DNA from 4 places in the Teredinibacter haidensis genome. Region 4 is predicted to be linked to each of the others. Evidence: predicted binding sites of a transcription regulator. Region 4 holds the regulator's gene; each other region holds the start of a gene.

What was found. Region 4 encodes FNR, which switches genes on or off when oxygen is low (the NO sensors DNR and NnrR bind a similar motif). Its sites were predicted from a motif close to TTGATNNNNATCAA; they were not measured.
Region 1: a site for FNR is predicted at 2,197-2,210, ahead of ccoN (cytochrome-c oxidase, cbb3-type subunit I). Genes of this name have one in related genera too.
Region 2: a site for FNR is predicted at 2,388-2,401, ahead of H5715_RS17710 (FeoA family protein). Genes of this name have one in related genera too.
Region 3: a site for FNR is predicted at 1,860-1,873, ahead of H5715_RS11110 (nitrate reductase subunit alpha). Genes of this name have one in related genera too.

Annotation. Positions count from the first base shown of each region.
Region 1 covers NZ_CP060084.1:484,527-488,740, forward strand. The annotation lists gene H5715_RS02040 (flagellar protein MotY) at 1-14, shown strand, start outside; gene H5715_RS02045 (ABC transporter permease) at 18-707, opposite strand; gene H5715_RS02050 (argininosuccinate synthase) at 839-2,071, shown strand; gene ccoN (cytochrome-c oxidase, cbb3-type subunit I) at 2,388-3,833, shown strand; gene ccoO (cytochrome-c oxidase, cbb3-type subunit II) at 3,846-4,214, shown strand, end outside.
Region 2 covers NZ_CP060084.1:4,340,372-4,344,585, reverse strand. The annotation lists gene H5715_RS17740 (UPF0149 family protein) at 1-133, opposite strand, end outside; gene H5715_RS17735 (TIGR02449 family protein) at 305-514, shown strand; gene H5715_RS17730 (cell division protein ZapA) at 511-831, shown strand; RNA gene ssrS (6S RNA) at 903-1,080, shown strand; gene H5715_RS17720 (5-formyltetrahydrofolate cyclo-ligase) at 1,143-1,727, shown strand; gene H5715_RS17715 (hypothetical protein) at 1,820-1,969, opposite strand; gene H5715_RS17710 (FeoA family protein) at 2,473-2,709, shown strand; gene feoB (ferrous iron transport protein B) at 2,736-4,214, shown strand, end outside.
Region 3 covers NZ_CP060084.1:2,811,374-2,815,587, reverse strand. The annotation lists gene H5715_RS11115 (HAMP domain-containing protein) at 1-1,734, opposite strand, end outside; gene H5715_RS11110 (nitrate reductase subunit alpha) at 1,967-4,214, shown strand, end outside.
Region 4 covers NZ_CP060084.1:1,901,058-1,905,271, forward strand. The annotation lists gene H5715_RS07435 (D-hexose-6-phosphate mutarotase) at 1-669, shown strand, start outside; gene H5715_RS07440 (P-loop NTPase family protein) at 973-1,815, shown strand; gene fnr (fumarate/nitrate reduction transcriptional regulator Fnr) at 1,947-2,690, shown strand; gene H5715_RS07450 (DUF4202 domain-containing protein) at 2,710-3,312, shown strand; gene H5715_RS20520 (SirB2 family protein) at 3,324-3,695, shown strand; gene H5715_RS07460 (hypothetical protein) at 3,896-4,214, shown strand, end outside.

The DNA of each region.
Region 1 (4,214 bases), 1.4 Mb from region 4:
CGTCGAGCCAATAAAATTTATTGTCGTTTAAAGTTAAGCGCGTAAAAATAGATCGTTAGGCTGAGTGCGGACGTTCCGGCAACCATGCTCATCACCATAATTTGATAGCGCACCGCTTCGAGAGGCGATATTCCTGAAAGGATCTGGCCTGTCATCATTCCCGGCAGCGATACCAATCCGACGGCCAGAAGGGCGTTTATCTGAGGGATCATAGCTGCGTTAAAGGCGCAGGTTGCGGCATTCTCGTTATTGTGTTTCTGCTCCGCCTCAAACCTCTCTGCTCCTAGGCTAAGGCTATTCATACCGTTGGCAAACACCATTCCAGCCAGAGGCACGACAAGTTGTGGTTGGTACCAGGGTGAGAGTTTCAGAACAATTAAAACAATCCAGGCCAAATGAAGTCCGCTTGCCAGAAACAGTGCGAGGGCGGCGGCATTGAAATGGCGCCAGGATTTGGATTTCAATGGCCGGATCGCTATCGCGGCTGATACCAGTGTCATAAAAGTAATAACGGCAATTCCCAGCGTGTTCCAGCGATACTCAAAGAGTATTGCCAGCAGGTAGCCCATGGCAATAAGTTGCAGCACCATTCGTGCGCTGGCGACTAAAATATCCCGGCAGCCATTAAGCTTCCATTGGAAGAGTGCAATGGCTAACAGTAGTGGAAGCGTGGAAAGAAAGGTATCAAATACCGTAAGGCTGATCATTGTCAGGTTTCCTGCTCTTTATTTTGTGCTGGATGAGGGCAAATAAACAGCCAAAGCACTGGAGTTTGTGGGCTCTTTGCATATAAAATTCGCGTCCTTCAGATCGCATTCTATCCATTTGTGGAGTTTTCATGTCAGAAGATAAGTCTTCAATCAAAAAAGTTGTACTCGCATATTCCGGTGGCCTTGACACTTCGGTGATCATTCGCTGGCTAGAAGAAACCTATAACTGCGAAGTTGTAACCTTTACTGCCGATATTGGTCAGGGTGAGGAAGTAGAGCCTGCCCGAGCCAAAGCTGAAGCGATGGGCATTAAAGATATTTATATTGAAGACTTGCGTGAAGAGTTTGTACGCGACTATGTGTTCCCAATGTTCCGCGCCAATGCGATCTATGAAGGTGAGTACCTGTTGGGCACCTCTATTGCCCGCCCGCTGATCGCCAAGCGTATGGTTGAAATTGTTAAGGAAACCGGTGCTGATGCTATTTGTCATGGAGCAACGGGTAAAGGTAACGATCAAGTACGTTTCGAGCTGGGCGCCTATGCGCTGCAGCCGGGTATTAAAATTATTGCTCCCTGGCGTGAGTGGGATCTGACTTCCCGTGAAACGTTGATGGCTTACTGTGCAGAGCGTGATATTCCTGTGGACTTCGCCAAGGCGACCAAAAAATCACCTTACTCTATGGATGCTAATTTGTTGCATATTTCTTATGAGGGCGACATCCTCGAAGACCCATGGAGTGAAGCTGAGCCCGATATGTGGCGCTGGACGGTTTCACCGGAAGAGGCGCCGGATGCACCTGAATATATCGAGCTGAGCTTCGAGAAAGGTGACGTTGTTGCAATTAACGGTGAAGCCATGTCGCCAGCGACCGTATTGGAAACACTGAACAAAAAAGGCGGTGCCCACGGTATTGGCCGAGCAGATATCGTCGAAAACCGTTATGTGGGCATGAAGTCCCGTGGTTGTTATGAAACGCCAGGCGGCACGATTCTGCTGCCAGCTCACAGAGCCATTGAATCTCTTACCCTCGATAGAGAGGCCGCGCACCTCAAAGATTCGCTGATGCCCAAGTATGCTGAGCTGGTGTACAACGGTTATTGGTGGAGTCCTGAGCGCAAAATGTTGCAAGCGCTTATTGATGATAGCCAACAATTTGTCAATGGCGATGTGCGCCTCAAGCTCTACAAGGGCTCCGTCAGTGTTGTCGGTCGCCGTTCTCCAGACACCCTGTTTGATGAAAGCATTGCAACCTTCGAGGATGATGCCGGCGCCTACGACCAGAAAGATGCCGGTGGCTTTATTAAGTTAAATGCATTGCGTATGCGCATAGCGGCCCAAAAAGGTCGTAAACTCGACTAATCTTGATCTTGTAAGGGGGGAGTGGCCTGATATGGCTTCCCCTTAAAAGATAACTATTCACCGCACTTTATTCGCAAGATGTGCTGCAGAAGCCTGTAGAGGGTTTGTGCGGCATTTTTTGACGTTTGATATAGATCAAATAAAGAGAGAGGAAAGTGCCTAAAATCGTTAGCAATTACAGCCCTAAAAAATGAAGAACTGCGTAATGAGACGCGCATAGATTCATCTACAGGATACAAATGTGTTTTGGGTTGGCTGCAAGTGATTTACAAATACTGTTTTCGAAACCTGAAACAAAACAACACAGGACTGAACTATGAGCAATGGCTTGGCAACTGATCAGTCAACATACAACTACAAGGTCGTACGCCAGTTTGCGATTATGACTATTGTTTGGGGTATTGTTGGTATGTCTGTGGGGGTGCTGCTGGCAGCGCAACTCATGTGGCCGGAGTTGAATGATATTCTGCAACCATATTCGCATTTTGGACGCTTACGACCACTGCACACCAATGCGGTGATTTTTGCGTTTGGAGGGTGTGCGCTGTTTGCAGCCTCTTATTACGTGGTACAGCGCACCTGTCAGGCCAAGCTGTTTGGTGGTTTTTTAATTCCGTTTACCTTTTGGGGTTGGCAGCTCGTTATTGTGCTTGCCGCTATTACCCTGCCTATGGGGATGACCTCCGCTAAGGAATACGCGGAGCTGGAATGGCCAATTGATATTCTGATTACCCTGGTGTGGGTTTCCTACGGTATCGTGTTTTTCGGAACGGTCGTATCCCGTAAAACGTCACATATTTACGTGGCCAACTGGTTTTTTGGTGCCTTTATCATAACCGTTGCGTTGCTGCATGTTGTTAACAGCATGGCGGTTCCGGTGTCACTCAGCAAATCTTACTCAGCCTATTCTGGTGCAATGGATGCCATGATTCAGTGGTGGTACGGCCATAATGCTGTTGGTTTCTTCCTAACTGCGGGCTTTCTGGGCATGATGTACTACTTTGTGCCAAAGCAAGCGGGTCGCCCGGTATACTCCTATCAGCTATCAATCGTTCACTTCTGGGCCTTGATTGCCGTCTATATCTGGGCGGGTCCTCACCACCTGCATTATTCGGCCTTGCCAGATTGGGCTCAGTCGCTTGGTATGGTGATGTCTTTGGTTCTACTGGCGCCATCCTGGGGCGGTATGATCAACGGTATTATGACGTTGTCCGGTGCTTGGGATAAGTTGCGTACAGATCCAACACTGCGCTTCTTGGTGGTATCGCTGTCTTTCTACGGTATGTCCACCTTCGAAGGGCCAATGATGTCCATCAAAACCGTAAATGCCCTGTCGCATGATACAGATTGGACCATTGGTCATGTTCATTCTGGCGCTTTGGGCTGGGTGGCGATGATTTCCATTGGTGCGGTCTATCACTTGCTTCCTGTTCTGTTTGATCGCGCTCGTATGTGGAGCGTCAAACTTGTCAACGTACATTTCTGGCTATCGACTATTGGCACTGTGTTGTATATCTGCGCCATGTGGGTCAATGGCATTATGCAAGGCATGATGTGGCGCGCGTTTAACGCAGACGGCACTTTGACCTACAGTTTTGCCGAGTCCGTTGAAGCGAGTTATCCCGGTTATTTTGTACGTTTCCTAGGAGGCTTTATCTTCCTGATCGGTATGTTGCTAATGGCCTACAACACTTATAAGACCGTTACTGAAGAAGAGCCTGCGGAAGAAGAATCCAATGCCGCAGAGCCGCAACTAGCCTAAGGGGACGCCACAGTGAAAAATCATGACATTGTTGAAAAAAATGTTGGTTTGATGGTGCTGCTGGTCGCAGTTGCGATCAGTTTCGGGGGGCTGGTTCAAATTGTGCCGCAATTCTTCCTGGATGAAACCACAGAGCCTGTAGAGGGTTTGATGCCTCTTCCCGCTTTAGCTCTGGAAGGGCGCGATATCTATATCCGCGAAGGCTGCCATGTTTGTCATACTCAGATGGTTCGACCACTGCGTGCGGAAGTGGAGCGCTACGGCCACTATTCTGTTGCCGGCGAATCGGTTTATGAGCACCCATTTCTGTGGGGCTCCAAGCGAACCGGGCCCGATCTGGCGCGCGTGGGTAAGCGCTACAGTGATACCTGGCATAAGGCG
Region 2 (4,214 bases), 2.4 Mb from region 4:
ATTGTTGTGCATCCAAACGATCTCCGGCACACAAACGGCCACACAATAAGCCCTGCAACTCCGCCACTGAATTCACACTTCCCATATTCATTAACTGGTCATTAACAAAGTGAAACTCGAACAAACTACTCATATAAAAACCTCTTGCGGCTCACAAAGCGCCATTATTCTCGGCGTTCCTCACCTCAGGAGGAGAAGAAAGCACTATACTTTTCCAAAATTGCGATTAACATGCATCAGGACGCATCCAAACAAGACGCGTTAAAAGCTGGACATTATAGTAAACGGCAGCACAATATCGAACATGAGCAACCAATTGTTACACGAAGTTGAAGCCCGACTGGACGAACTGATCAGCCTATGCGATCGCCTCGAAAAGGAAAATTCCACGCTGCGCTCACAAGAGACCGACTGGCAACAGGAGCGTGCACGCCTGATCGAGAAAAATGAGTTGGCCCGCAACCGTGTCGAGGCCATGATTACTCGCCTGAAAAGCCTAGAGGCGGAATCTTGAGCACAGTAGAAGAATCACAAGCAGCCATGAGCGAGCAACAGCGCGTACACGTTAACATCCTAGAGAAAGACTACCAAATCTCCTGCCCCCCCAACGAGAGGGAAGCTCTTCACCGCGCAGCCGAAGAACTGGACGAACGCATGCGGGTGATCCGTAGCAGCGGCAATGTTATTGGCCTGGAACGCATCGCCGTTATGGCTGCACTCAACCTTTGCTACGAACTGCAACAAGAAAAAAGCAATAGCGGCAACTCCCAAACCAACATCCAAGCACTAGAGCGCATGGCGGCAAAGCTGGCCAAGACGCTAAACGACTAAACAAGCTTTTCCACTGCGCGATTCTCGAAAAAAGTCAAGACTGTTCAGCTAGATTCTCGATGCTATACTGACAGTACCTGGGGTGTTTGCCAGTTGGCTGAATCCCTGAGCCCGTAAGCGTTTTTAAGGAGGCTACGTGTTTGTGCTGTGTGCATGTCCGCGCGACGGAAAGCCTAACGTATAACAGTTCCCTCCCCCTTGGATCATCGGGTCCAAGGTAAGGTCAACAGCGGCATTCCCGGGATTTTATCCGCATCAGATCGTTTGATGCCTTGTGCTGGAATCACCAGCAAACCAATAGACAAGAGTTAATGAATAAGGCAGCCCTGCGTTCGCATATCCGCAGCCAGCGCAACGCGCTTAGCTCGCTGCAGCAGCGTACCGCCGCTTCCAACCTATGCAACCAAATCGTAAAACTTCCCGAATACAAACGAGCCAGACATATAGCCCTTTATTTTGCCAATGATGGTGAAATTTCGCCTCACCACTTAGGCCAAACCGCCAGAAGCCAGCAAAAAAAAACCTATTACCCAGTACTCACTCGTCAACAGATGATATTCCGACCCTATAAGGGTCGCCAAAAATTGATGAAAAACCGTTTCAATATACCAGAACCTCTCCCCCGCTACCGAGCGAGACAAGTTCGCGAATTGGATATTGTCTTTTTACCGCTGGTAGCCTTCGACGAGGAGGGGAATCGCCTGGGAATGGGTGGAGGTTTTTACGACAGAACCTTTGCATTTAAAAACCAAAGCCCGTTTGTGCGACCGCTGCTTATCGGGCTTGCACACCAACTGCAGCAGCAAGGACAGTTAATTACCGAAGCCTGGGATATTCCGCTCGATATGATTGCCACCGATAAAGAAGTGATCACTGTTCGCCATCGCAGATGGTAACGCGCAAGCGAAAGCAACCAGTCACCCACACCCCTCCTGGGAGCTGACTGATCGGTTAATACTGTCTAATGAACGCTGTTGAAGCCTAACCGCTATTGCTTTACGACTACCACACCTTGGTGGAGTTCTGCGGCAGGTGCATCCAATGCTGAGCTGTCACTACTATCAGTTACGCTCAATCCTGTTGCCAATAATCCAACAACAAATATTATGGCGGCTAGAGTTAGTGCATCAGTTTTCATGCTTACGTTCTCTGCGCTCTAATCGTGTTTATTTTAGTTTTTAATCGCTTCATTATCGGAAAGCCAACTTATCGAGTAGGAGCACAATTTATCTAGAACAATTCAGGTGCTAAGCAGCCAAAACCCGAACCAACCTCATATCTCAAACTCAAGTTTACTTGCAGATAACAGAACTTCCAGCCCTCCACACACCCTAGTGTTTACTGCCTCACAGAATAAGTGAACACTCACTCAAAAGCGTGACACAATTCCTTATGACGCGCCAATTATTAACGTCAACGGTTACTAAAACATGTCGACGGTGTCAATTGGCCTGTAAAATTGCACAAAGCTAGAGTGCCAATATAGGCCTCACCACCCTTTGGTTCAACCATCTATACCCCTTACGATTACCGATTCAAAAAATAAAAACCACTGCTTGATGAATATCAATAAGCAACCGATAATAAGAATTATTATTGTTAGGGGCTGACCCTCTCACACTGTGGAGTTGCTTTACTTCTATGTCTATGACACTTAACGAACTGGCCATCGGCGCCATCGCCACCGTTCACACATTGCTCGGTAACAACCAAGCACTGCACCGCCAGTGTGGCGCCCTCGGCTTAAAACCCGGAGCTCGTATTCAAGTACTTCACAAAAACCGCAGTAAAGGCCCTATGCAAATCAAATGTCGCGGAACACTGTTTTCCATACGCACAGATGAAGCAGCCTACATAGGTGTCACTACCGAAGCCTGACCCCCAACCAACCCAAGAGATAGCGCTTGAAAGAAATCGCCCTGATAGGCAGTCCAAACTGCGGCAAAACCACTCTATTTAACCGTCTGACAGGCGCGCGCCAGCGAACTGGCAACTGGCCCGGCGTCACGGTAGAGCGCAAAGATGGCAAGCTCGATATCAATGGTGAAAAAGCCCTGCTGATCGACCTTCCCGGCGTTTACACTCTCCACGATGACATCCAGGGCTTAGAGGCTCGCATTGCGTTCGACTATATTAATAGCGGCAAGCCCGAGCTGGTGTTGCTGGTGATTGATGCCACCCGACTGCCGCAGCAGCTAGAGCTGCTACCCGAGCTCTTAAGCACAGGTATCCCCGTGGTACTGGCGGTGAATATGCTCGACAGCGCCGAAGCAGAGGGCATGCATGTCGACCTTGTAGGCCTGGAACAAAAAACAGGCCTTCCTGTGGCAGGCGTTATCGGTTCAACGGGTGTAGGCCTCCCGGAACTCAAGCAGAAAATTAGCCAGGCTTTACAGCATTACAACCTGGTCAATCCCTCTCGACTGAACATCGCCGAGATTGCCGACGCTTGCTACCACACCACCGAACAAAAGAGCCGTACAGAAAAGATCGACCGCTGGCTGCTTCATCCCAAGCTGGCATTACCAGTCTTTCTGCTGGTGATGTATCTCCTGTTTACGATTGCGGTAAATTTTGGCGCCGTATTTATCGACTTTTTCGATATTGTTCTAGGTAGCTTGTTTATCGATGGCAGCCGCTGGCTACTCGGTAGTATCGGTACCCCGGAGTGGCTACAGGCGGTGATTGCCGATGGTGTCGGCGGAGGCATTCAGTTGGTTGGCACCTTTATTCCCGTTATCGGCTGCCTTTATCTGTGCATGTCTATTCTCGAGGATTCCGGCTACCTCTCCCGCGCAGCTTTTGTTATTGATCGTCTAATGGCCAAAATTGGTCTTCCCGGACAAGCTTTTATTCCCCTTATTATTGGCTTCGGCTGCAATGTTCCGTCGGTAATGGCCTCGCGGGCGCTCGGGCAGGCCAGCGCCCGCCTGACAACCATTTTTATTGCGCCCTTTATGAGCTGCGGCGCACGGCTTTCCGTATACGTGTTTGTAGGTACTGCCTTTTTCCCCAGCCAATCGCAAAACGCCATTTTCGCCCTCTATATCCTGGGTATTCTTGTGGCGATTTTCTCTGCCTGGATTCTACGCCACAAACTTTTCTCTGGACTTGTTGGGGCCAATATCACAGAAATGCCAGCCTACCACCGCCCTCTGTTGCGCAACGTACTCACGCAAACTTGGCTGCGGCTCTATTCCTTTATCTGGCGAGCAGGGCGGCGCATCGTTGCTGTCGTTTTACTACTATCGGTACTGTCCTCCTTTGGTACGGATGGCAGCTGGGGCAATCAGGACACAGAAAAATCAGCGCTTTCGGCAACCGGCAAGTGGCTTACGCCCGTCTTCACTCCCATGGGGATAGGGGAACAAAACTGGCCTGCA
Region 3 (4,214 bases), 910 kb from region 4:
CATAATCGCGAGCCCGTAATGATTAAATTTTTCCGGTGTTTGTGGAATGCCAATACCGTCATCTTCAACCGCCAACTGTACTTTATTGTCCGAGGTTTGAATGAGTTCGATCAGTACATTACGACCTTTTGAATGGTGAATCGCATTTTGGCCGGCTTCACGTACAATTTGCAGCAGGTGAATTTCTTCGCTGGCTGCCAGGGGAACGTTTTTAAGTTTATAGTCGAGCTGAATACTGATATTACTGCGTTCGCGCAATTGTGCTACGGTATTTTCAAGAGCAGCTTGTAAACCGCCTTCGTCCATTTTTAATCTGAATGTTGTGAGTAATTCGCGCAATTGTCTATAGGCGGAAGACAGGCCTTCACGTAGTTCGTCAATAATGGGTTGCTGCAATTCATATTTTTGTTTGTCGTGTGATTTTTGCAGGCGGGTAACCTGAATCTGCAGGTACGAGAGCGCCTGTGCCAGGGAGTCGTGAAGTTCCCGAGCAATAACAGTACGCTCGCTAAGCATCACAAAACGGTTTTCTTTATCCTTTTGTTCACTCATCGACAGGGCAATCGCAAACTGGTTGGCCACTGACTGTACCAGTGCATGCTGCCATTCGGGTAGTTCCTGCTCGTTATTGAGCTGCAAATCAATAATGCCGAAATGGCGCTCGCCGATGGTAATAGGGAAGCCCGTTTTCCGTGAAAGAAGCAGCGCTTGCATTGAGCTGTCCTGGTTGCGGCATTCCGAGCAATTGGTCTGTTCGCAATGGGCAAAAGCTTTATTATGGGAAACTAATTGCAGATAGGGTTTTTCTCCCCGCTCGGTAAATAAGCACAATTCCAGTTTATGGTCGCCCAATACTTTAGACAAGTTTTCTACGGTGGTTTGAAAATCAAATTGTCCGTTTGGAGATTCCAAAATATTTCGTGCCGTTTGAAAGAGAAAATCGAGCACAATATTATGTTGTTTTAATGCGCGTGTTCGTTCATCAACACGCTCTTCCAGTTTGCTGTAGGAGTTGGCGATAGATTCGCTCATCCGATTAAAGGTATTCGCTAGCAATGTAAGTTCATCGGTTCCGCCAACATCGACGCGCTGACTGAAATCACCGGCACCAATTTTTTCGGCCGTTTCGGTTAATTGAGATAAGGGGCGTTCGATACGGTTTTTTAACAGATAGAAAACCAAACTTCCAACCGATACAGTAATCAGTAATACCAGTAGTTGGAAGGTCCGCAGGTTAACGATCTTTCGCTCGGCATCATTTTGAAATTGTGTCACCAGGGCATCGGTAAGCAGTACCTGATTTTCCAGGAGGAACTCAATTTCACTTCTTTTATGCTGACCTTTGGCCATTGCCATCAGGATGGGCTTTGTGTGATGGAGCCAGTTTGTATAGGCAATACCAAAATGGCGTGTTAATAAATTGTGTTGCTGTTTTGGTTCCTGCAGCAGCGCGTGCTGCTGTGCAAAAAGGGGGCTGTTCCAGGTATTCTGGAGCTTTTCGATTGCTTGTTGCGCTGCTTCGACATTCTCCCGCTCCAATACCAGTCCGATATAGTAGGTCTGCATACGCATGGAGCCTGACAGGTTTATCGCCTGAGCATCTTTATCCGCCAGTTCAGTCACCCAAAATGAAATAAAAATACTGATCAAGGTGATGCCAATAATGGTTGCCAGAGACAAGGTGATGTAGCTCATCACCGAGTTAATGAAATGTTGCTTTTTTCGCTCGGACAATAGCGTCTCCGAAAATTTATGTGTCGATAACGACCTTTATTGTATGCCATCACAATTGTGACTTATACCCGCCTACCCCTTTGTGGGTAGCCCCTCGCAAACGAAGAGTTAGCCGGAAAACGCTCTTGATCTAGATCAATTGTTATAACCCTCCTATTCCTATAGTGGCGTTATCTCCATATAAGCGGTCAGTTATGGCCCATCCAATAAAGCGTTGTCGAGGAGCACAAACATGAGCCACTTTTTAGACAAGCTAAGATTTTTTAATGTAAAAAAGTCGAGCTTTGCCAATGGGCACGGCGTCACAACCAATGAAGATCGAGGATGGGAAGACGGGTATCGCAAACGTTGGCAGCACGACAAGGTTGTTCGTTCCACGCACGGCGTCAACTGCACGGGGTCCTGCAGTTGGAAGGTGTACGTCAAAGATGGCTTGATTACCTGGGAGACCCAGCAAACCGATTATCCGCGTACTCGGCCAGACTTGCCTAATCACGAGCCGCGTGGGTGTCCTCGTGGCGCGAGTTTCAGTTGGTATGTTTACAGTGCCAATCGTCTGAAATACCCGAAAATCCGTAAGCATTTATTGCAGCTGTGGCGTGAAGCAAGATTGATCCACAGTGATCCTGTCGACGCTTGGGACTCGATTGTGTCTGATCCCGAAAAGGCAAAAAGCTATAAAAGTAAACGTGGCCTGGGTGGGCTGGTGCGTTCCAATTGGGACGAAGTCAATGAAATTATTGCTGCCTCAAACGTACACACCGCAAAAAACTACGGTCCCGATCGTATCACTGGTTTTTCTCCCATTCCCGCTATGAGTATGGTCAGCTACGCAGCGGGTTCTCGCTACCTGTCGCTGATTGGTGGCAATTGCCTCAGCTTTTACGATTGGTACTGCGATCTTCCCCCCGCATCACCACAAGTCTGGGGTGAGCAAACCGATGTGCCGGAGTCCGCCGACTGGTACAACTCGGGTTACATCATTGCCTGGGGTTCCAATGTGCCGCAAACGCGCACGCCCGATGCCCACTTTTTTACGGAAGTGCGCTACAAGGGAACTAAAACGGTCTCGGTAACGCCGGACTATTCCGAAGTGGCCAAGCTCACCGATGAATGGGTCGCCGCAAAGCAGGGGACTGATGCCGCTGTCGCTATGGCCATGGGGCATGTGGTATTGAAAGAATTTCACGTTGAAAAGCCCAGCGCCTATTTCAAAGAGTACGTACAAACCAAAACTGATTTCCCCTATTTGGTAAAGCTGCTGCCATCTGAACAGGGCCTTCAGCAGGGGCCCTTCCTACGGGCCAGCGACCTGAAAAACAACCTCGGGCAGGACAACAATCCCGAGTGGAAAACCATTGCGCTTAACCGGGACGGTACCCTGGTATCGCCGACCGGCGCCATCGGCTATCGCTGGGGTGAAAGTGGCAAGTGGAATATCGAGCAAAGAGATGGCGTTTCCGGGGCCGAGCTGGATTTGCAGACATCCCTTAAAGAGAGCGCAGACGAGGTTGCTGAAGTGGCCTTCCCCTATTTCGGTGGGCAGGAACATGAATTTAATTACTTCGACAAAACCGACCACAGCGATATACAGCTACGGAAAGTACCGGTAAAGAAAGTAAAACTGGCCGACGGCAGCGAAGCGCTGGTGGCCACAGTTTACGATTTAACCCTGGCAAACTACGGTGTGGATAATGGTCTTGATTGCTCAAATACCGCCAAGACCTTTGACGACGACGCACCTTACACGCCGGCCTGGCAAGAAAAAATTACTGGAGTGCCACGCGAGCAAATTATTCGCATCGCGCACGAGTTTGCCGATAACGCCAACAAGACGAATGGCCGTTCGATGATTATTATCGGCGCTGCCATGAATCACTGGTACAACATGGATATGAATTACCGTGGCGTTATTAACCTTTTAATGATGTGTGGCTGTATTGGTCAGAGTGGCGGTGGCTGGGCGCACTATGTTGGGCAGGAAAAACTGCGCCCCCAGTGCGGCTGGTTGCCGTTGGCCTTTGGGTTGGACTGGCAGCGCCCACCGCGCCAGATGAACGGCACCTCCTTTTTCTACAATCACTCCGACCAGTGGCGTTACGAAAAACTGGAAATGAACGAAGTGATTTCACCGTTGGCCGACAAGAGTAAGTGGACTGGTTCTATTATTGATTACAACACCCGTGCTGAACGAATGGGGTGGTTGCCGTCTGCACCGCAGTTGGGAATGAACCCGCTGACGTTATGTAAGAAAGCGGCAGAAATGAACCTGGACCCAAAAGACTACGCGCTTCAGTTGCTAAAGGACGGCGATCTTAAGTTCGCCTGTGAAGACCCGGATAACCCACAGAACTATCCGCGCAATATGTTTATCTGGCGTTCCAACTTATTGGGTTCCTCCGGTAAGGGCCACGAGTATATGTTACGTCATTTACTGGGCACCAAGCACGGTTTAATGGGTAAGGACTTGGGGGAGAGCG
Region 4 (4,214 bases):
AATACCGCTCTACGGGGCGGTATTCCCATTTGCTGGCCTTGGTTCGGCCCCGCCGGAGACAAAGGGCGTCACGGACTAGTTCGCACACGCAATTGGCAGCTCGATTCCTACCAAGAAGATTGCAGTACAACAAAACTCACGCTGGGCATTAAACTAAGCGACGACGAAAACCCCTGGCCCCACCCCAGCAAAATCGAAATGAAACTGGAGCTGGGAAAAGAATTAAAGCAAACGCTGATCATCACTAACGATACAGAAAAGCCGCTCTGCTTTGCCTATGCACTGCACAACTATTTTCAGGTAAGCCACCCGGAAAATATCGAAGCGCCCGCGCTAACTAATTCATTTTTCGAAAACGCTATTACAGGGGAGACTCAACTTGTAGACAAAGGCGACGAATCCTATACCGGACCGATTGATCGCATTTATTTGAATGACGAAAACGCCAGCCTTTACGACAAGAAATTTGATCGCACCATCAACATTAAAAAAACCGGTTCTCAACACTGGGTTCTGTGGAATCCGGGAATTGAAGATGCCCGTAATATGGCGGATGTTCACCAGGATGGTGAGAATGAATTTCTATGCTTTGAAGCCGCGAACACCACAGATATCATAATCGACCCCGGTGAAACCATCCGCGTAGGTCAGGCAATTACAGTCGAATAACAACCCCCTTACAAGCCGCTGAACAAAGCTTCTAAGACCCACTGCGCCTGGAAAAACAGGCGCAAATGCGAACCTTATAAAGACATTCTAAAAGCCACGCCTAAGCCTCTCGGACAACACAAATCGTTTTCCAACAAGCTACTGTCAATATTTTCCCTCGATAGATGATCGATCCGCAGCAATATCCCAAGTTTCTTCGCTAAATAAACTTTTCCTACAACTCCTGATCTGAGCCCAATTATTGCGTCCATTACCGTTGATTTCCATCAATACGACAATACAGTCACCTACTAGACTGTTTCCATGCAAAACAATGAACGAACATCCAATATTGCCGAACATCCGACGCTCATTCGTCGGCAAAAGAAAGTAACGGAATTAGAGGCTAATCGCCTGCTCGAAAACTTTCGTCGGCACCCGATTCGACCAATTAACATCTGCATTGATGGGAACGCGTTCGCCTGGATAAATGAACTGGAAACCTCCTGCACAGCAGGCCAACTCGTAAGCAAAGAAGTACAGTTATGGGCCGATGCAATCGGTCATCGTTCTGTAGATGCTTTGCTTTTATGTTACCCCTTTCAGAACCTACAACCTTACGAGCTAACCGAAATTATGCACGCGCTGGCGTCGCATTTCTCACTCGCTGAATCCGGTAAGCGCTGCCATCGTGTGGCCACAAAAATCGGTGAAATCAATAGTGACCATGTTGCGCTGTTAAAGGGGTTAGGTTTCAACCATTACCAAATTGTTCTTAGCCGAGATGATCTGGAAGACTTACCGCGTCTGGAAATGGTTACCAGCCTTATTCGCCAATATGCGTACTCCGGAATCGGCATCCAAATTCACGATGCTGACTGCCTGGACGACCTCCGTGAGCATGTCATTGAGGTAAAAAAACGTATTTCGCCAGACTACATCTACATTGGTTATCGCCCCAAACTATTGAATCAAGAGCTAGAAACCAATGGAAGCATCATATTCGACGGTGAGCATGAGCAGATAGACGATTGCATCAATATGGGAGTAGAGGGAACTAGCCACCTACAGAACCTGGTATTACAGAACTTCTGCAGCCCTCAGCGTTACTTAAGCGCCTTGAATGCTGGGCAACTGCCCGTAAACCCAGGTCCACTGAGCCTTTGATGAGTCCCTAAAGCAGCAGCAGTCAAGACTCTAAGTCTTCCCTACACAATTTTCGATCCCGAAGCGGAGCCATTGCCCAGGTTTTCCTATATACTGTAGCGCCTTGTTACTTATAAGCAGTGGAAAACGATATGCCTCCGCAATCTTTTGCAAATCATCAGTGCCACCATAATCCGCAAGTTAATTGCGCCGAGTGCCGCCTGGCCGCTATCTGCCTGCCGATCAGCCTGCACGTTGATGACATCACAAAATTGGACGACATTATTCAACGAGGACGCCCCGTACAGAAATCGGATCATGTTTATCATGCTGGAGAGCCTTTCCGCTCTGTCTATGCCTTGCGCTCCGGTGCAGTAAAAACCGTAAAGGTTACTCAGGATGGGCAAGAACAAGTAACAGGTTTCTACCTCCCTGGTGAAATCATAGGTATGGACGGCTTAGCCTCCAACCACCACACCAACTCCGCTACTGCCCTGGAAACCTCTGCTGTATGCGAGATTCCTTTTAGCCGCCTCGAAGAGTTGAGCGCACAGGTACCTAATCTCCAGCGCCGCTTCTTTCAGTTGATGAGCAAGGAAATCACTCAAGAGCAGCAACTAATAACGCTGCTAAGTAAAAACAGTGCCGACGAAAGAATTGCCTCTTTATTGCTAAGCATATCGACCCGCAACCATAATCGTGGCCTTTCAGCCAAAGAATTCTACCTCCCCATGTCCCGCTCGGATATTGGCAACTACCTCGGCTTAACTATCGAAACCGTTAGCCGTGTTCTTAGCCGCTTGCACAAGCAAGAGGTGATTTTGCTGGATAAAAAGCATGTCATCATTTCCGACATGGATGCACTACAAAACATCTCCTCAGTGTCCATTGAATAAGCAGCGCACATAAGCCCGTATGACTGAACCACATAATCACTTAAGCCTCGTTCTGGAAAAAATAGACGAGGCCAACGCTCTCGATCCCAACCAAGAAGCCTGCCCCTCCAGCGAACAACTAGTCGCTAAGGAGTTACTGTACGGGCAGCGTATGTCTGAGCAGCTTTCCCTGTTCGCTCCAGAAGCATCTGAACATCTGCAAATTGCCGCTCGAGCACAACATATTGAACGCTGGAAATCACCAAGAAGTAATTACCCGGAAGGTCGCGCGGGATACAAGAAATGGCGAGCAGAACTCTCCCTCTTTCATGCCAACAGGGTTGTGGAGCTTATGATGGAGGTCGGCTATGCCGAGGACGCCTGCGAACGAGTAAAATTTCTCGTACAGAAACGCCAGCTAAGACAGGACGCAGAAACGCAAACATTAGAAGACGTTATCTGCCTTGTGTTCTTACAGTATTACCTGGCGGATTTCACTGCAAAACATCAAGAAGAGAAACTTATTGATGTCATCCAGAAAACCTGGAAAAAGATGTCTGACACAGGGCATCAAGCGGCACTAAAGCTTCCTCTACCGCAAGACCTGCTCTCTCTCGTGACAAAAGCGTTGGGAACCGCGTAAAAGCCGATAAAATGCTGCTTTATCTTAAATATTTTCATATTGCCTTCGCCGTAACCAGTATCTTTGGGTTTATAACCAGAGTGTTGTGGCTGACATATAAGCCAGAGTTTCTCCAAAATCGGGCAGTCAAACTAATGCCCCACCTAAATGATACAGCACTCTTCATCACTGGCATAACCATGGCAACGGCCATTGGCTACCCGCTGAATGCCTTTTACTGGTTTACAGTAAAACTTACCTTGCTTCTAACATACATTTGCTTAGGGTTTTTAACCCTAAAAACGACAAAAGCCAATTTAGACCGATTTGCACTGCTTAGTGTATCTATTATCACTTACGCTTCTATAGCAATACTCGCAGCTTATAAGCCCAACTTTTCTTAAACCTACATCACATCTAGCCTGTAAGCCATCCTTAAGTATTATTTTAGGCATACCTAAGGAGCAACCAATGCTCTGAAACGAATTTCCGCACAAGGAACTGGTTCACGTTTACTTGACATAACTTGTGGAGAACATTTTAATTGGATTAAGCGCCATACAAATGACTAATAATTATTGGCATATTATAGGGGACATTAGTAATGAAAAAATCACTCTCAGTTTGCCTGCTTGTCTTAATAACAATCGCAAATGCCGCAGTCGGCTGTGATGAACAGTGCCTAAAAGAAAAAGCAGAAGTAAAAGCCAATATCAGCTTTCCAACTTATTTAACGTGGAAACACTGTGATGACACCATTGTAGATTTTATGTCTTCATCCATGGACAGCCTAGACAAATACAGAAACCAACATTTCGACACGCGTTACAAAGGTGGAATGCGCAACATTAAGCACTACATAGTCCAGCGCAAAGAATGGCTGCAAGAATGCGATAACTATCTGCAACTGACCGGTAAAGGCC